Regions from separate parts of the Arthrobacter sp. 'calajunan' genome, predicted to be linked through region 1. Evidence: riboswitches for the same ligand, from Rfam matches in the RefSeq annotation. Region 1 holds a riboswitch; each other region holds the start of a gene.
The links. A riboswitch is a leader RNA that binds a small molecule or an ion and turns the genes downstream of it on or off. The one in region 1 is predicted to bind S-adenosylmethionine.
Positions count from the first base shown of each region.

Region 1 (5,784 bases):
GGCGAGGAATCCTATTGGCGCGATCTGACCGCGCTGACCTGGAATCTGCACACCGCCGAGGGGCGCGACGGCATCCAATCCATGCTGCTGGGCATCGACTCTGGCGCCTGGCCGCGCAACCTGCAGGTCACCGGAGCTTCGGAAGCCGACGGCATCATCGAGGCGTGGTACACCTTCGAGAACAACGCGATGCAGGGCAAGGGCCTGTTCCGGCTGCGCGACTCGCTGGGCTGGACCATGCTTTCCACCGCTCAGAGCCTGCGCGATTTCCCCGAACCCTCCGGCCCGCGCCGCACACTGGGCGCGGACCACGGCGCGGCCATGGTCTCGGAGAACTGGCTTGACCGGAGAAAGAAGGCGCAGCAGTCCCTGGGCGTCACCGAGCAGCCCTACGTGCTGGTCATCGGCGGCGGCCAAGGCGGCATCGGCCTGGGAGCACGGCTCAAGCGCATGGGCGTGCCCGCGCTGATCATCGACAAGCACCCCAAGCCCGGCGACCAGTGGCGTTCGCGCTACCACTCCCTGGCCCTGCACGACCCGGTCTGGTACGACCATATGCCGTACATCGAGTTCCCCGACCACTGGCCGGTGTTCACGCCGAAGGACAAGATGGGGGACTGGCTGGAGTGCTATACCAAGCTCATGGAACTGGACTACTGGTCCCTGACCGAGGCCGTCAGCGCGCGCAAGGACCCCGAGTCCGAAGGCTGGATCGTCCAGGTTCTCCGCGACGGTCAGCCGCTGACCCTGCGCCCTACGCACCTGGTCATGGCCACCGGCATGTCAGGCATCCCGAACCTTCCGCAGTACCCGGGCCAGGAGATCTTCGCCGGGGAGCAGAACCACTCCTCGACCCACCCGGGCGGCGAGTCCTACCGTGGCAAGAACGTCGTGGTGATCGGCGCGAACAACTCCGCTCACGACATCTGCGCGGACCTGGTCCACAACGGCGCCAAGCCGGTGATGGTCCAGCGTTCCAGCACGCACATCGTGCGCTCCGAATCGCTGATGAAAACCGTGCTCGGGCCGCTGTACTCGGAGGAGGCGCTGGCCAACGGGATCGATACCGATACCGCGGACCTGATCTTCGCCTCGATCCCGTACAAGGTGCTGCCCGAATTCCACAAACCCGCCTTCGCCCAGATCAGGGAGGACGACGCGCAGTTCTACCAGTCGCTGACCGACGCCGGGTTCGACCTGGACTTCGGCGACGACGACTCGGGGCTGTTCCTGAAGTACCTGCGCCGCGGCTCAGGCTACTACATCAACATCGGCGCCTCGGAGCTGGTGGCCGACGGGTCCATCGCGCTGGCCAAGGGCGAGGTCTCGCACCTAACCGAACATTCAGTGGTGCTGGCCGACGGCACCGAGCTGCCCGCCGACGCGGTGGTCTACGCGACCGGCTACGGCTCCATGAACGGCTGGGCCGCGCAGCTGATCTCCCAGGAAGTCGCCGACGAAGTGGGCAAATGCTGGGGCCTAGGCTCGGGCACCACCAAGGATCCCGGGCCGTGGGAGGGGGAGTTGCGCAACATGTGGAAGCCGACCAGGGTCAAGAACCTGTGGTTCCACGGCGGCAACCTGCACCAGTCCCGGCACTACTCCAAGTATCTGGGGCTGCAGCTCAAGGCACGCTACGAGGGGTTGGACACTCCTGTGTACGCGCTCGCCGAAAGCTTCCACCGGCTCTGACGCGGGGATGCGTCTGGAGGGTCCTCGGCCCGCCCGGTTCGATGGTGCGACCGGGCGGGCCGAGGGCTGCGTGCCAAAGGTCTGCGGGCTTATTCGGTCAGGGCGTCCTGATTCGGAGCCTGAGCCTGATCCCGTGTCGTGTCCTCCGGTCTCGGTCGGATCTCGCTGAGCAACGTCCCGGCCACGATGACCGCCGCGCCGAGCAAGGCCAAGGCAGGCATCCGGTCACCGGCCATGCGGCCGAAGATTCCGGCCCAGACCGGTTCCCCGGCATAGATAATGGTGGCCCGGGCGGGGGAGACGGACTTCTGCGCCCAGTTCATGGTCGCCTGGATCAGGAAACTTGCGGCTCCCAGGCCAATGGCAGGGGCGGCCCAGAGCCAGGAGAACTCGGGGACGGATTCACCGGCTGCCGGCATGGCGGAGAATCCGAGGCCGCCGGCAACAAGCAGCTGGATTACGGTGACCCTGCCCAGGTTGACCTTGCCGGCGTAGAAGCCAATCAACAGGATTTCTGCGGCCATAGGCAGGGTGCTCGCCAAGGTTGCGATCTCTCCAGGGCCCAAGCCCAGGGTGACGGCACCCGGTCCAGCCAGCAGCAGTAGTCCGACAAAGGCGAGACCCGCCCCGAGCAAAACCATCGTGTGGGGGCGCTGGCGAAAGACCAGCCATTGCAACAGCGGAACCATCGGCACGTACAGCGCTGTCAGGAACGCCGAAGTGCTGCTATTGATGGTTTGAAGCCCTTGGGTCTGCAGCCCATAACCCAGGAAGATCATCACGCCGATGGCCGTTCCGGCCCATAACTCCCTGCCGGTGATCCTGCGGAGCGACTTCGAGAAAATGGCCGCGGCGACCAAGCCTGCGATGACAAATCGGACGCCGACAAAGAACATCGGTCCGCTGTGGCGCATGGCCAAGTGAATCAGCAGGAAAGTTCCGCCCCAGACGGACGTGATGGCAAGGAGGGCGGCTTCTTGCCTGCTGAGTGAAATATTTTCCCGTATGGCAGAAATGTGCACCATTCTGCACATCATATAGTGCAGAATAGTGCACATGCAAGATTCCAGTGACTCTCCGGTTCTCCGCAACGTTGGATCCAATCTCCGCGACTTCCGAAAACGCGCGGGACTGAGCCAGGCAATTCTTGCGCAGCGCTCGGGGGTCAGTCGACGCACGATCATCAACCTCGAAGCCGGCGAGGCGAATGTCAGCCTGGCGGGACTCGACCAATTGGCGGAAGCGCTGGGAATTCGCTTCGTTGATCTGGTGACCGCGCCTACTGCGGCCCGTTCCGAAATCAATGAACTGGCGTGGAAGGGGAGTAGTCCGCAGAGTCGGGCGATGCTGCTGGGGTCGGCCCCCGCCAGCGAAGAGGTGCAATTGTGGACGTGGGTGCTTGCGCCCGGCGAACGATATGACGCCCAGCCCGATCCCCAAGGCTGGTCGGAAATGATCTTGGTAGTTCACGGCAAGCTGCTCATTGAGTTCGCCTCGACGGTCCTGGACCTGAACGCGGGGGAACATGCAACCTACCCCAGTTCGCAGTCCTATTCCTACGTGAATGCCGGCGCGGAACCGGTGAAGTTCGTTCGAAACGTCATTTCGTGACGGGCGGGCTGGCCGCCAGCGCGGCGGTACTTCTGGCGGAAGAATCGCTGTGGACCGCCCGGGGGTGTCCGGGGAGTCGGGTTCTGCAAGTCTGTGGGGGCTTGGGCGACGCCTGCCCTCGGCATGGCAGATGTACGAAGCCAGCGGCTTGATTGCCTTGGCCCGCTGCATTCTTTGAAATCAAACCGCACAAGTTGGCTGGAGATGCGTGCAAAATGACTGAAACTTCCGAATAAAAGGATGATCGAAACACGGAAATTACCGAAGAAGTCGAACAATTTCTTGAATATTGCGATTTGAGAAGTGAAATGTTTGACCGTGCGGCGTAACGAGCAATATGGTTTTAACCAGAATCAAGAGCGTCAGCTATAAGCCCTGGCTTGCTGGCCGGCAACCCTCTCAACGGTAGTGGGGTGCTCCAGGTGAGGATTCGGTCCCACGCAAGAACGCGTGGCACAAGTACCGCACATCGAGTGTGCAAACATCTGGCAGCGCGCAGAAGTGAACTCCACGGGCTGTTGCCGGACGTTCCCGCTCGTTGGGCACGACCCGAAGGAATCGAGCCATGTCTTTGAATCAGGATCTTGACCCGCTGACCCTGCGCAAGGTTTTCGCGCAGCACCCATCAGGCGTCGCCGCACTCTGCGCCGTCATTGACGGGGAGAAAACCGGCCTCGTCGCGTCGTCCTTTACCGTCGGAGTATCGCTGGAGCCAGCCCTGGTCATGTTCGCGGTGCAGAAAACCTCCAACACCTGGCCCAAGCTGCGTGCCGCGGAGCGTATCGGCGTCTCGGTGCTCAGCGAGCGCAACGACGGGATTTGCGGGCAGATCGCCTCAAAGCACGGCGACCGCTTTGCCGGCGTAGATACCCATGAGACTGAGCAAGCCGCCCTGTTCATCCAGGAATCCACCCTCTGGCTGGAGACCTCGATCTACAACGAAGTGGAAGCCGGCGACCATTGGGTGATCTTCCTGGAGGTCCACGGTCATGACTTCTCCAACCATTCCCCGCAGATCTTCCACGATTCGCGATTTCACTCACTGCCAGTGCCCGAACTCGTTTAACTGACATCACCAGACGCTGCGGCGCGAAGAATCATCCTTCGCGCCGCAGCGTTTTTAATTCCAAACTGCGCAGCTCCGGGCCCGGATGCCCGGTATCCATGGACTGGAGTTCGCCGACCTGCGGGTTTCCACCGCTCATCACGCGATTATGACGGAGCTGCTATCCACAGCACTATCCACAGCTTTGTGGATAGCCTGTTGATTGGGGTTGATAACTTGTGAAAAACACCTTGATTCCGGGATTTTGGCTGTTGATAACGTTTTCGGAGCTTGTGTGCAGTGGAAAAAATTAACTCTCTATCCACAGCTGTGAAAACATAAATACCCAAGTCAAGTTCTAATGTCCGGCATTTAAGTGGGGTAATCCACAGGATTATCCCCATGTAGTGAACAGGGGAATCCACAGGAGGTTGTAGGTTATCCACATATTCTGTGGATATCAGGGTTTACCTCTGTTAATAACCCACCTAGTGTTGGCACTGGGAAAGACTATCCACAAGGGCTCCGGGCCCAACTGTCGGTTGGTGCTGACACGATGGACAGTTGCCGACATGGCAAAAGTGGTTTCCCGGCGGGTACATAGGGGATGGAAGTGTCTGTAATGAGCGCAGAGCCGATCTACGAAGAGCGAGCATCGGATGCGGGGCGCAAGCCGCCGCAGGATATCGAAGCCGAGATGTCGGTTCTTGGCGGCATGATGCTCTCCAAGGACGCCATTGCCGATGTCGTCGAAGTCCTTCGCGGCACCGACTTCTACCGTCCCGCCCATGAAGCAATCTACGAGGCGGTCATTGACCTGTACGGCCGCGGTGAGCCCGCGGATGCCGTGACCGTGGCCGACCTGCTGACCAAGCGCAACGAGATCGCTCGCGTCGGCGGAGCCGCCTACCTGCACAATCTGATCCAGCAGGTGCCGACCGCCGCGAACGCCGGCTACTACGCGGAAATCGTGCGCGAACGCGCCGTGCTGCGCCGCCTGGTGGACGCCGGAACCCGTATCGTCCAGATGGGCTACTCGCCCGACGGCGAGGTGGATGCCATCGTCAACGAGGCGCAGGCCGAGGTCTACAAGGTCTCCGAGAACCGCGGCAGCGAAGACTACGTGCGGCTGTCCGAAATCATCGAGGGTACCGTCGACGAGATCGAGAACGCCGCCAACGCCGGCGACGGCATCACCGGCGTGCCCACCGGCTTCTACGAGTTCGACGAGCTGACCCAGGGCCTGAAGGGCGGCCAGATGATCATCATCGCGGCCCGCCCCGCCGTGGGCAAGTCGACGTTCGCGCTGGACTTCGCCCGTTCCGCGGCCATCAAGCACAACATGGCCACCGTGTTCTTCTCCCTGGAAATGGGCCGCAACGAGATCGCAATGCGCCTGCTCTCGGCGGAAGCATCCATCCAGCTGCAGGACCTGC
Region 1 is NZ_JBKZDY010000009.1:135,339-141,122, forward strand. Features, by position in the region: gene RF641_RS14305 (NAD(P)-binding domain-containing protein) at 1-1,692, shown strand, start outside; gene RF641_RS14310 (DMT family transporter) at 1,782-2,729, opposite strand; gene RF641_RS14315 (helix-turn-helix domain-containing protein) at 2,749-3,303, shown strand; SAM riboswitch class IV at 3,655-3,771, shown strand; gene RF641_RS14320 (flavin reductase family protein) at 3,869-4,369, shown strand; gene dnaB (replicative DNA helicase) at 4,971-5,784, shown strand, end outside.

Region 2 (5,784 bases), on a different contig from region 1:
TCTCGAATCGTTGACACAACGTTACTAACGAGTAACAATGTAGCTTGTGGCTATTTCCCCAAGTTTCGAAACTCCTGATTCCGAGAATTCCACGGTGCACCCTTGGCGGCGCTATGTAGCGGTCGGCGATTCTTTCACCGAGGGCGTGGGAGACCCCGATCCCCTGGCCCCGCAGTCCTTCCGAGGCTGGGCCGACCGTCTGGCCCAGGAGCTCAGTCGGGGCGTGCCTGACTTCGCCTACGCCAACCTCGCGATCCGCGGCCGGCTGATTGCCCAGATCATCGAGGAGCAGGTCCAGCCGACCATTGATCTGAAGCCCGACTTGATTTCCATCTGCGCCGGAGGCAACGACGTGCTGCGCCCGGGAGGGGATCCGGACAAGATCGCCGACCAGCTCGATTCCACGATTTCCCGGCTGAATTCCACGGGGGCCACCATCCTGCTGTTCACCGGGCCGGATATCCGGGACACCCCGGTGCTCGGAAGCATCCGCGGCCGCGTGGCCATCTACAACGAGAATGTCCGCACCGTCGCCGCACGCTACGACGCGATCGTGGCAGACATGTGGGCGCTGCGCGAACTGCACCAGCCGGTGATGTGGTCTGCGGACCGCCTGCACTTCTCGCCGCTGGGCCACCAGCGCATTGCGGCGATGGCACTGGATGCCTTGAACGTCCCGCACACGCTTGACACCCGTATCGACGCAGTCGAGGACACCCGCAGCTGGAAGGAAGCGCGGATCGAGGACCTGCACTGGGCCCGTGAGCACCTCGCCCCATGGGTACTGCGCCGGCTGCGCCACCAGTCCTCGGGAGATGGCATCACCGCCAAGCGCCCCACCCCGATGCCCTTTGCGGACAGCGCCCCGAACGACTCGCTGGGCGCCGGCGACAGCGCCCGATAGCCCCCGGACACGGCGGAGGCCGCGCCACCGATAACTGGTGGCGCGGCCTTCGCTTTGTGCGTGGATCAGTCTTCGTCGAAGACCAGGGTACGCAGCACCCCATCCAGCTGGGCGGCGTCCGTCAGGAAGCCGTCATGGCCGATCGGCGAATCGATGTAGTGCACGGGCTTGGGTGTGGCCAACGAGGCGGCCAGCTTCACCGACTGCTCCGGGTAGTACAGGCGGTCCGATTTCACGGCGGCCACCAGCACATTGACCTGCTCCAGCCGAGCCAGCGCCTGCTCATAGGAGCCGTGCCCGCGCGCCACGTCGTGGCTCATCAAGGCCTCGGTCAGCACCAGGTAGCTGTTCGCGTCGAAGCGGTTGACCAGCTTGCTGGCCTGGTGGTCCAGGTAGCTTTCCACCTGGTAGCGGCCGCGCTTGCCTTCGAAGGGGCCTGCCGGCACCTCGCCCTCCTGCGCCTTGCGGCCGAAGCGGTGCTCCAGCTCCGCCTCGGAACGGTAGGTCAGGTGGGCCAGCCGGCGGGCCAGTCCCAGCCCCTCGTCCGGGCGCGCCTGGTTCAGGTAGTAGTCTCCCCCGGCGAAATGCGGATCAAGCCGGATGGATTGGGTCTGCACCTGCGCGAACGCTATCTGTTCTGCGCTGGCTTGGCCGGTGGAAGCCATGACCACCAGGTTCGCGACCTGCTCAGGGAATTCAACCGCGTATTCCAGGGCCCGGGCTCCGCCCATGGACCCGCCGAGCACGGTATGCCAGCGCTCAATTCCCAGCTGCGTAGCCAGCCTTTGCTCCAGCCGTACCGAATCCTTGATGGTGACGAACGGGAAACGCGAACCCCACGGCACACCTTGCTCATCCAGCGATGCGGGGCCGGTGGATCCATTGCAACCGCCGACCATGTTCACCGAGACCACGAAGAAGCGGTCGGTGTCCACTGTCAGGCCGGGGCCGACGAAGTCCTCCCACCAGCCGTCGGTCTGCGAATCGCCCCGGGAGACGTGGGCGTCTCCGGTCAGGGCGTGCATCACCAGCACTGCGTTGCTGCGCTCGGCATTCAGCTCCCCCCAGGTTTCGTAGGCCAGGGCCACCTGCGGCAGGTAGCCGCCGAACTCGAAGGAGTACTCGCCCACGGACGCACGGCGCAAAATGCCGTGGGTCCCTTCGGCGAGCTCTTCGGTGCCGATGGTGTCTTCGGTAGTCACAATGGATGCCATGCCTAGCGGGTTTCCTGCAGTTCCTTGCCCTCAAGGGCTGCGACCGCCTGGAACCCAAGCTCGAGGTCGGCCAGGATGTCGTTGATGTTCTCCAGCCCGACGCTCAGGCGCACCAGTCCCGGGCGCACCCCGGCGGCCAGGCGCTCCGCGTCGGAGAGCTGGGCGTGGGTGGTGGAGGCCGGGTGGATGACCAGCGAGCGGACGTCACCCAGGTTCGCCACATGGGAGTGCAGCTGCAATGCGTCCACAAAAGCCTTGCCGGCTTCGACTCCACCGGGCAGGTCGAAGGCCAGCACCGAGCCGGCGCCCTTCGGGCTGTACTTGCGTCCGCGCTCGAACCACGGCGAGGATTCCAAGCCGGCGTAGGCCACAGCTTCCACATCCGCGCGGGCTTCGAGCCAGTTCGCGACAGCGGAGGCGTTCTCCACATGGCGTTCGATGCGCAGGGACAGGGTCTCCAGACCCTGGGCGATCAAGAACGCGTTGAACGGCGCCGGGGCCGAACCCAGGTCGCGCAGCAGCTGTACGCGGGCCTTGAGGATGTAGGCCAGGTTGGCGCCGAGGATGCCGTTGACGCCCAAGTCGCGGGCGTAGACCAGGCCGTTGTAGGACTCGTCCGGGGTGTTGAAGCTCGGGAAGCGCTCGGGATCCTTGGAGAAGTCGAAGTTGCCCGAATCCACGATCACGCCGGCGATCGCGGTGCCGTGGCCGCCGAGGAACTTGGTGGCCGAATGGATCACGATGTCCGCACCCCATTCGATGGGACGGATCAGGTACGGGGTGGCCAGGGTGCTGTCAACCAGCAGCGGCACGCCGACCTCGTGGGCGATCGCGGAAATGCCCTCGATGTCCAGCACATCCTGGCGCGGATTGGAGATGGTCTCGCCGAAGAACGCCTTGGTGTTCGGCTGGACGGCGTCGCGCCATTCCTGCAGGTTGTCCGGGTCGGAAACGAAAGTGACCTCGACGCCCAGCTTCTTCAGCGTGTGCTTGAGCAGGTTCTGGGTTCCGCCGTAGAGGCTCGGGCTGGCCACCAGGTGGTCGCCGGCCTCGGCGATGTTCAGGATCGCGAAGGTGGTTGCCGCCTGGCCAGAGGACAGCAGCAGTGCGCCCACGCCGCCTTCGAGGTCGGCGATGCGCGTTTCCACGGCCTCGGTGGTCGGGTTGCCGATGCGGGTGTAGATCGGCTCCAGCTCCTGCAGGGCGAAGCGCGCTGCGGCGCTTTCGGCGCTCGGGAAGACGAAGGACGTGGTCTGGAAGATCGGCAGGGAGCGAGCACCGGTAACCGGGTCAGGGCTCTGTCCTGCGTGGATCTGACGGGTTTCAAACGACCAATTGTTGCTCATGGCAGCCTCCAAAAGTTCTGTAACTATGGGGGTACACCACTGAACACACACCACCGGGAAGAACCTCAACGAGGTGCTGCCAGAGGGGTAACCCGCGCTTGTCCTTGACGCCGAGCGGCTCAAGGGCCAGGTCTTCACCCGGGGCACCCCACCGCGGTTGGAGGGTTGCCGCCCAGTAAGCCGGGGCTTGTTACTGGGACTCATGACCTGCGTCCAGTGTGCCCGAAAATCGAATATCTTGGCAACCCGAGGCCGGATCCAGAGTCTCAATCGGTCATATTCGCGTCCGAGCGACGTCTTATTGCACAGAATTCGACAAGAGTCCAGATCTTAGGATCACCTAAGTAGAGACTGGGATCACATTGTTGTCATGATTGGCACATGATGAGGCTAGATCACGTTACGTACGCATGCGGCCCGGATGGGCTGATGCCAACCGCTGAAAGAATTGCAGAGTCCCTGGGCCTGGAATTCGTCAAGGGAGGCGTGCATCCACGGTTTGGAACTCGCAATGTAATTTTCCCGCTGAAGCACAACCAGTACCTTGAGGTCGTCGAGGTACTGAACCATCCGGCCAGCCTCAAGGCACCTTTCGGACAGGCCGTGCGCGCGCGCTCCGAGCTGGGCGGCGGCTGGATGGGTTGGTGCGTGTCATTGGACGACCTGAGCGGAGCGGAAGAACGCCTGGAACGCAAGGCAGTTCCCGGGAACCGCAAGTTCCCCGACGGCCGCGAACTGACCTGGCAGCAGATCGGCATCAAGGGCCTGATCGCGGATCCGCAGGTGCCCTACCTGCTGCGCTGGGACGATGGCACCGAGGACCTGCATCCGTCGCGCGCGCTGGAGCCTACCGGTGAAATCAGCGAGATCAACATTGCAGGATCCCGCGAGCGCGTGCTTGAATGGCTGGGGCAGCCGGAGAACGTGAATCTCGGACCGGTGACCACCAAGTACCAGGCTCCCAACGGGACGCCGGGCATCCTGTCGGTAACTTTCAATACCGCCAAGGGCACGGTCGTTCTCTAGGAACATCGAGGAGCACAGCACAAGGTAGGCGGGGACAATGGAGTCTCCACCTACCTTTGCTTGTTAATTGGACGGTTGGTGCAGCCCTAGGATCCGGGTAGCGGCACCAGCTGGCAGTTTTCGACTCCCGCGGCCGCCCGCTTTACCCAGCTGATTTGGGACTGCTCGTCCAGCGCGTTCAACGCGTCGAGCTGCTCAGACTCGGCCGAGTCGAAAAAGTCCCGGTCTGCCTTTGTAGTCCACCATTGGTACAGCAGGTTGGACTGCGCCCACATGTGCTGCTGCGCTTCGGTTTCGGCACTCGAGGTGCCAACAATGCCGTGGCTCGCCGCAAGGCTGCCCAAACATTGCTCAGTGGGGTTGACCGACATTTTCATGGCCAGGTCCCACTTGACGGTTTCCGGGGAATAACGGTCCTCGAAGCCCAGCAGCAGACCGCCGGTTGCCTCGGCATGGGCCTTGCTGCTGGTGATGATGCGCGGCTGCTGGATTCCTGTGGCCTGTTCCAACTGGCCGACACCCGCGGTGATGTTAGACCTCCACTCGTTCCAGTGCTCCGCTTCCCCGGGCCAGAAACAGTACTCGTGCCCGTCGCCGGGTTCTTCGCAGCGCAGCTCGGAGGTGCGGCTGAGCTGCTGCTCTTCGCCGGCATCCTGCGCCGCCAGCGCCCCGCCGCCCCAGAGCACTGTCAGCGACAATGCTCCGGCCACGGCCAGCGCGCGACGCGCAATTCGGTTCATGTTCTGCGCCTTGACGCAGATGGCCAGCACGCCCAACATCGACCAGCCCAGATAGCACAGGGCGACTGCCTGGATGACTATGGGATTCGGTGCCGAATCCCGGGTGCAGCACCCTGAAAGCCCTGCCATGTTGCTCAGCATGGGGCCAGGGGCCACCAGGGAAAGCAGTTGCAGTCCGGAGAACAACACGATGCTCAGCCCGATGGCCAGCTTCGGGGCGAACAGCAGTCCCAGCCCCAAACCGCCCAGGCACAGGCCCAGCATCATGAGCATGGAGAGCAGGAATAGTCCGGGGTCGGGGACGAACACTTCGCCCATCCGGTACATAACCGTCGCGTAGCCCAGCAGGTAGGCGCTGGCACCGACAACCAGCGGGGGCGCCAGCAGCTGCAGGGCGGTTGCCGCGATGCGGTGCGGTCCGCGTACCCGGCGCAGGGCCGCGATGCCGAAGCGGCCGCCCACCCATGCGGCGTAGGTGCCCAGCACGACGCCGCAGAAGAGCATGCCGAAGGAGGAGGCGACGCTCAGGCCTTCCCTGCTGGTATGTTCGGTCT
Region 2 is NZ_JBKZDY010000002.1:225,576-231,359, forward strand. Features, by position in the region: gene RF641_RS03570 (SGNH/GDSL hydrolase family protein) at 53-904, shown strand; gene metX (homoserine O-acetyltransferase MetX) at 970-2,118, opposite strand; gene RF641_RS03580 (bifunctional o-acetylhomoserine/o-acetylserine sulfhydrylase) at 2,121-3,464, opposite strand; SAM riboswitch class IV at 3,554-3,672, opposite strand; gene RF641_RS03585 (VOC family protein) at 3,846-4,490, shown strand; gene RF641_RS03590 (hypothetical protein) at 4,577-5,784, opposite strand, start outside.
Region 2: another riboswitch for S-adenosylmethionine. It lies ahead of RF641_RS03580 (bifunctional o-acetylhomoserine/o-acetylserine sulfhydrylase); the one in region 1 lies ahead of RF641_RS14320 (flavin reductase family protein).

Region 3 (5,784 bases), on a different contig from region 1:
GTTCGATGCTGCGTTCATGCCGTGAGCGTGCGCTGCGGGACTGGTCGATCACCAGGTTGCGGGCCACCGTGAACATCCACCCGCGGACCTCTTCCACCGGTTCGTCGAGAATCCGCGGGGAATTCCAGGCTTTGAGCAGGGTCTCCTGGACGATGTCCTCCGCCTGGTACGAGTCTCTGGTCAGCGAGAAGACATAACGCCACAGCGGCTGCGCGTATCTTTCATGCAGCAGCCGCAGGGTGGCGTCATCGCTGGTTGTCACGCGCCCCTTTCGCGGCCGGGATTTTCCGAGTTGATTCTCGCTCATGCCTGATACACGAGCGAATCGGGCATTTCGTTCAATCCAGGCCAAGGATATCCGCAATCAGCCGGCGTGCGCTCGCCGGGGCCGAAGGCGCCGTGCCTATCTGTTCAGGGCCTGCTTGATGGCCCTGCCCAGCGGGGTGGGTGCGCGGCCGATCAGCCGGGCGAGGTCCGAGCCGTGCACCTCAAGGGCGCCGTCGCGGATACGCACGTCGGTGTCCACCAGGATCTCGGCGTAAACCTTGGGAATTCCGGACTGTTCGTAGATGCCGGCCAGGGTCTGCGGGTCCAGATCCCGGTAGGTGACCTCTTGCCCGGTGGCGGCGCCGAGCGCTCCGGCCAGCTGGCCGAGCGTGAAGGACTTGTCTCCGCCGAGCTCGTAGATGGTTCCCCCGGCAACCTGCTCATCCAGCAGGACGGCCGCTGCAGCCTCGGCGAAGTCCGCGCGGGTGGCGGCGCTGATTTTTCCCTCGCCCGCCGCGCCGAGGATCACCCCGCTGTTGAGGTAGCCCATGAGCTGGTCCGTGTAGTTCTCGGTGTACCAGCCGTTGCGCAGCAGGACATAGGGGATCCCGGATCCTGCCAGCAGGTCCTCGGTGGCCACGTGTTCGGCGGCCAGCTTCAGCTGGCCGGTGCGCGCGTTGGCGATGGATGTGTAGGCGATCAGCGACACGTTAACACGACGGGCGGTATTGATGATGTTCTCGTGCTGCGGGATCCGGTGTCCCACGTCGCTGCCGGAAATCAGCAGCAGCCTGTCGACGCCTTCGAGGGCCGCGACGAGCGTGTGCGCCGCGTTGTAGTCGGCGACGCGGGTCTCCACGCCCTTGGCTGCCAAGGCGGCGAGTTTCTGCGGGGACCTGCCGAGCGCGACCAGGCTGCCCGCTGGGGCGTCCCGGGATAACAGCGCATCGATAACGAGGGTGCCGAGTTTTCCGGTAGCTCCGGCGACTGCGATCTTCATGAGTTTCCTCCGTTGACGGTTACCGTTGCCAACGACGTGCCGGCCGAAGGCATTCCCGCGGCCGGTGGCAGGTCAGTGCAGAACTTCCGAAAACCTAGGATGCGGCGCTCAGCTCGCTGGCGCTTGCCTTCAGCAGGTCCTCGAAGATCGACTTGTTCCACTGGAACCCGCGCTTCGCCTCGTCCAGCACCGCTTCGGCATGCGAGGTGTTCGCCCCGAAAACATCGAGTTTGTCGCGGTAGGAATCCTTGTAGATTTTTGGCTTGTCGATGGCCTCGAACTTCCACATGTTCAATGCTTCATCGGGAATGGAATAGTGGCGGGATACGAGCTTTCCGATGGCTAGGCCGCCGGACAGGTCTCCCAGATAGCGCAGGTAGTGGTGGGCGACGAGGCGCGCCGGTTCCGCCGCCGAGGCGCGGATTGCCGCAACGTAGGCCTCGGTGGCCGGCAACGCCGCGGGGATCTCCTTCAACCCGTGGGCCGGCAGCAGGACATCCAGGTCTTTTGCAATCTGCCCACTGCGTTCAAGTGCCGCGTCGAAGATTTGGCGAAGTTCCGGATCCGCGGCAAGCACCCGGACTTCCTCTTCCAACGCACCGTAGATGTAGTGGTACTGGGCAATAAGCAGCATGTAGTCGCGTGCCGAGCGTTCCCCGCCCATCAGCGTGGTGATGAAGTCGCTGGATTCTGCGGCGTGGTGATCTTCCTGGGTGACGCTGCGAAGCCGGGCGGAAAACTGTGTTGCGTCGGTGGCGGTCATGTTGCCCGTCTTTCTTAGCGCGATTGGAATGGCGAAATTGCTTATTATGGCTAACCTAATTTCCGGTTCCAATCGAGGGTTGTTCCATTCCGCAGCAGACGGTGATTTCCGTGTTCACCGGACGGCGGACGCATCGGCTTGGGAAGCGGCAGGCCGTGGTCGCTGATATCGCGATTTTGCCCCACTAGCTCCTTCACCCATGGAGCCGCAACAGATCTTGCGTCCTGGTGCCGAGTCAAGAATTTGTCAGAGCTGTCGACAAGAATCGTCACAAGACGCTTTGTGACGTGCAAAATGACTCGTTTCAAGAGCGTTGATAACCGTTGCTGGGTTTCATGACGTTTTACTTACGTCACGCTTGGTCACATTCAACTCCGTGTTCGACACTGAAATTGTTCAAGAAATTGGACACCACACCATCCAGAGCGACTGAGAGACCTGGCTCGTTGACGTCGCAGCAACCACCCGACAGCGGAAGCGGTGCTAAGGCCCGGACCGATGGAGATCTTTTACTTCTCGATGCTGACGATCGTGTTAATCAATCGCAAAGCAGGGAAGAATGCTCCGCCTTAAGACGAAGTAAGGAGCGAACATGATCCACTTGCAAGACGTGACGACAACCTTTGGCGAAGGGGAAAACAAATTTACCGCCGTCAAGAACGTAAATCTTGACATTGCACAGGGCAGTATCCATGGCATTATCGGGTTCTCTGGGGCCGGTAAATCCACATTGCTGCGAAATATCAACCTCTTGCAAAGACCGACATCAGGGAAGGTGCTGGTCGAAGGTATCGACCTGATGTCACTCAATGAAGAGGAACTGCGCGCACAGCGGCATCAGATCGGAATGATTTTCCAGCATTTCAATCTGCTGAACAACCGAACAGCCGTTCAGAATGTTGAACTTAATCTGAAGTTCCAGGGCGTCCCAAAAAGGGAACGGCGCCAGCGAGCGTTGGAAGCACTCAGTGTTGTGGACCTGTCCGACAAAGCATCGGCCTATCCCGGCCAGCTATCTGGAGGCCAAAAACAACGGATTTCGATTGCAAGGGCGCTGGTTACGGAACCGAAAATTCTGCTTTGCGACGAGCCCACTAGCGCGGTTGATCCCCGAACGACCGCTTCGGTGCTGCAATACCTCAGCGACATCAATGCCAATCTCGGGATCACGACAATTATCGTCACGCACGAAATGAACGTCATTAAGGCAATTGCAGACAAAGTGTCGGTCATGGAAGACGGTTCAGTAGTTGAAGAATTTGAGCTGAGAAGTCTGAAGGAACCAGGTTTTGAACCACAAACTTCAATTGGCCGCTATTTGATTAGCGATGAAATTAGCCTGCAGCGCAGGAACAAAACCAATGAGCTTGCAACATCGGTCTTCGCCTAGATCGAAAGGGAGAAGAAACTGATGAACAACCTAAATGTACTGCTGACCACTCAAGGGGTATCAAGCTTCACCATCGAGCGAGTAGCTGAACTGGCACCCGAAATTTGGACTGCTATTGCGCAAACGCTAGCGATGCTCCTTGTCTCGATCCCTCTTGCAGTTCTGATAGGAACTCCATTAGGCATCTGGCTATATTCCATGTCACCCAATGGATTGCGTCCGCGGCCGCGACTGCATCGAGTAGTCGACGGGATCGTGAACACTCTGAGGTCGTTCCCGTTCCTGATCTTGCTTATCGCGATCATTCCATTCACCAGATTCGTTGTAGGAACAACCGTTGGCACGGCAGCGGTGATCGTCCCACTTACCATCAACGCTATCCCTTATTTTGCTCGGTTCGTCGAACAGAACATCACTCAACTCGGTTCAGGCGTTGTCGAAGCAGCACAGGCAATGGGTGCAACACGAGGACAAATCATCAGAGATGTCCTCCTAGTCGAAGCTAAACCGGCTCTCCTGTCTTCCATGACGATCATGACCGTCAGCTTTATCTCTTACTCAGCAATGGCCGGACTTGTAGGCGGCGGTGGCATCGGGGACTTTGCAATTCGCTACGGCTATTACAGATATGAAACCGGAGTCATGCTCATTGCGATCATTCTCATGATCCTCATGGTTCATGCAGTTCAACTTTTGGGAACCACGTTCTCGCGACGCGCAGACAAGCGCTAACCAACAAACCTCAGTCTTCGAATAGAGATCAAATCATGCAGAAAACAACTCGTCGTTCATTCCTGGCATTGGCAGCTAGTGCAGTGGCAGTCATGGGACTAACCTCCTGCGGGCTATCCGGTGGAAACGCCGCATCCTCCGACGATAAGACGATCAAGATGATCGTTACGGAATCAGCTCCCTCGCAGGAACCAACCAAGATCGCTCAGAAGATTTTGGAACAGCAGGGTTGGAAGTTGGAAGCCACATACGTTACCGACATCGTTCAGCCTAACCATGTGGTTTCCAACGGAGAATACGACGCGAACTTCTTCCAGCACGGAGCCTATCTTGAGCAGTTCAAAAAGGATCAGAATGTGGATGTTGAACCTGCGTTCTACACATACAGTTCGCCGGCTGGTGTGTATTCGTCGAAATACAAGTCGGCATCTGAACTGCCGGACGGGGCAAAGATTGCGTTGCCTGTAGACCCCGCAAACAATGGCAGGGCCTTGGCCCTCTTGGACAAAGCAGGGCTTTTGAAGGTTACCGAGGGAAAGAGCGTCATCCATTTGTCGCAGAAAGACATTCTGGAGAATCCGAAGAATTTCAGTTTCGTCGAGGTGGATCAGCAGTCTCTGTCGAAAACCCTGCCAGACGTTGATGCCGGATTCTTGTTTGCCCGCCTTGGAGCCGAAATTGGCCTGACTCCTGAAGATGCGCTGCTCTTTGAAAAAGAAGAAGAAGCCCTTCCGTATATCAACCTCGTTGCGGCCAAGCCGGGATTCATGGACACGGAAAAAGGCAAAGCACTTGAAGCTGCCTACCACTCTGATGAAGTCCGCGACTGGTACAAGAACTACCTTGATGGCGCATTGACCACCCCTTGGGATCGCGATTGGAAGGCCGACTTCGCGACGTGGAATAAGTAATTTTCGATCGAGGCTCGTTCCCCATCCGTCTCAGCTCGAGAGCGAACGAGCCCTCTTTTTAGCAGGATTTATGAGCGTCAACAAGTCGCCACTAGTTTTTGGAGAGAAATGAGCCTGCAAGCAACTGATTTAGTTGGCAGCGAAGCCGCCTACCAGCAGCTCTCGGCCCGCTTCAGCGAGGTATTCGCGCGCATCGCCGAAGGCACTCGCGAACGCGAACAGCAGCGCATCCTGCCCTTCGAGCAGGTCCAGTGGCTGAAGGACGCCGGATTCACCACGCTGCGCGTTCCGGCCAGCCACGGCGGGGATCCGGTCAGCCATGAGCATCTTTTCCGCCTGCTCATCGAACTGTCGGCCGCCGACTCCAATGTGTCGCACCTGCTGCGCAGCCATTTCTCGTTCGTTGAAACCATCGCGCTGCAGCCGCAGGAATTCCAGGACCGCTGGTTCCCGCGTGTGCTCGCCGGGGAGATCTTCGGCAATGCCGCCACCGAGCGCGGCGGCAACGCGCTGGGCAGCACCAACACCAAGCTCGTCAAGTCCGATGCCGGGTGGGTGCTGCGCGGCGAGAAGTACTACACCACCGGCTCGATCTTCGCTGACTGGGTAGTTGTCATGGCGACCACGGACGGCGTCGAGGGGCGCCAGTACGCGGTGGTCGACCGCCGCGCCCAGGGCGTTGAGATCCTCGACGACTGGGACGGCTTCGGCCAGCCGCTGA
Region 3 is NZ_JBKZDY010000007.1:114,588-120,371, forward strand. Features, by position in the region: gene RF641_RS12415 (sigma-70 family RNA polymerase sigma factor) at 1-262, opposite strand, end outside; gene RF641_RS12420 (SDR family oxidoreductase) at 404-1,267, opposite strand; gene RF641_RS12425 (heme oxygenase (biliverdin-producing)) at 1,362-2,030, opposite strand; SAM riboswitch class I at 2,444-2,535, shown strand; gene RF641_RS12430 (methionine ABC transporter ATP-binding protein) at 2,623-3,420, shown strand; gene RF641_RS12435 (methionine ABC transporter permease) at 3,442-4,152, shown strand; gene RF641_RS12440 (MetQ/NlpA family ABC transporter substrate-binding protein) at 4,188-5,063, shown strand; gene RF641_RS12445 (acyl-CoA dehydrogenase family protein) at 5,172-5,784, shown strand, end outside.
Region 3: another riboswitch for S-adenosylmethionine. It lies ahead of RF641_RS12430 (methionine ABC transporter ATP-binding protein); the one in region 1 lies ahead of RF641_RS14320 (flavin reductase family protein).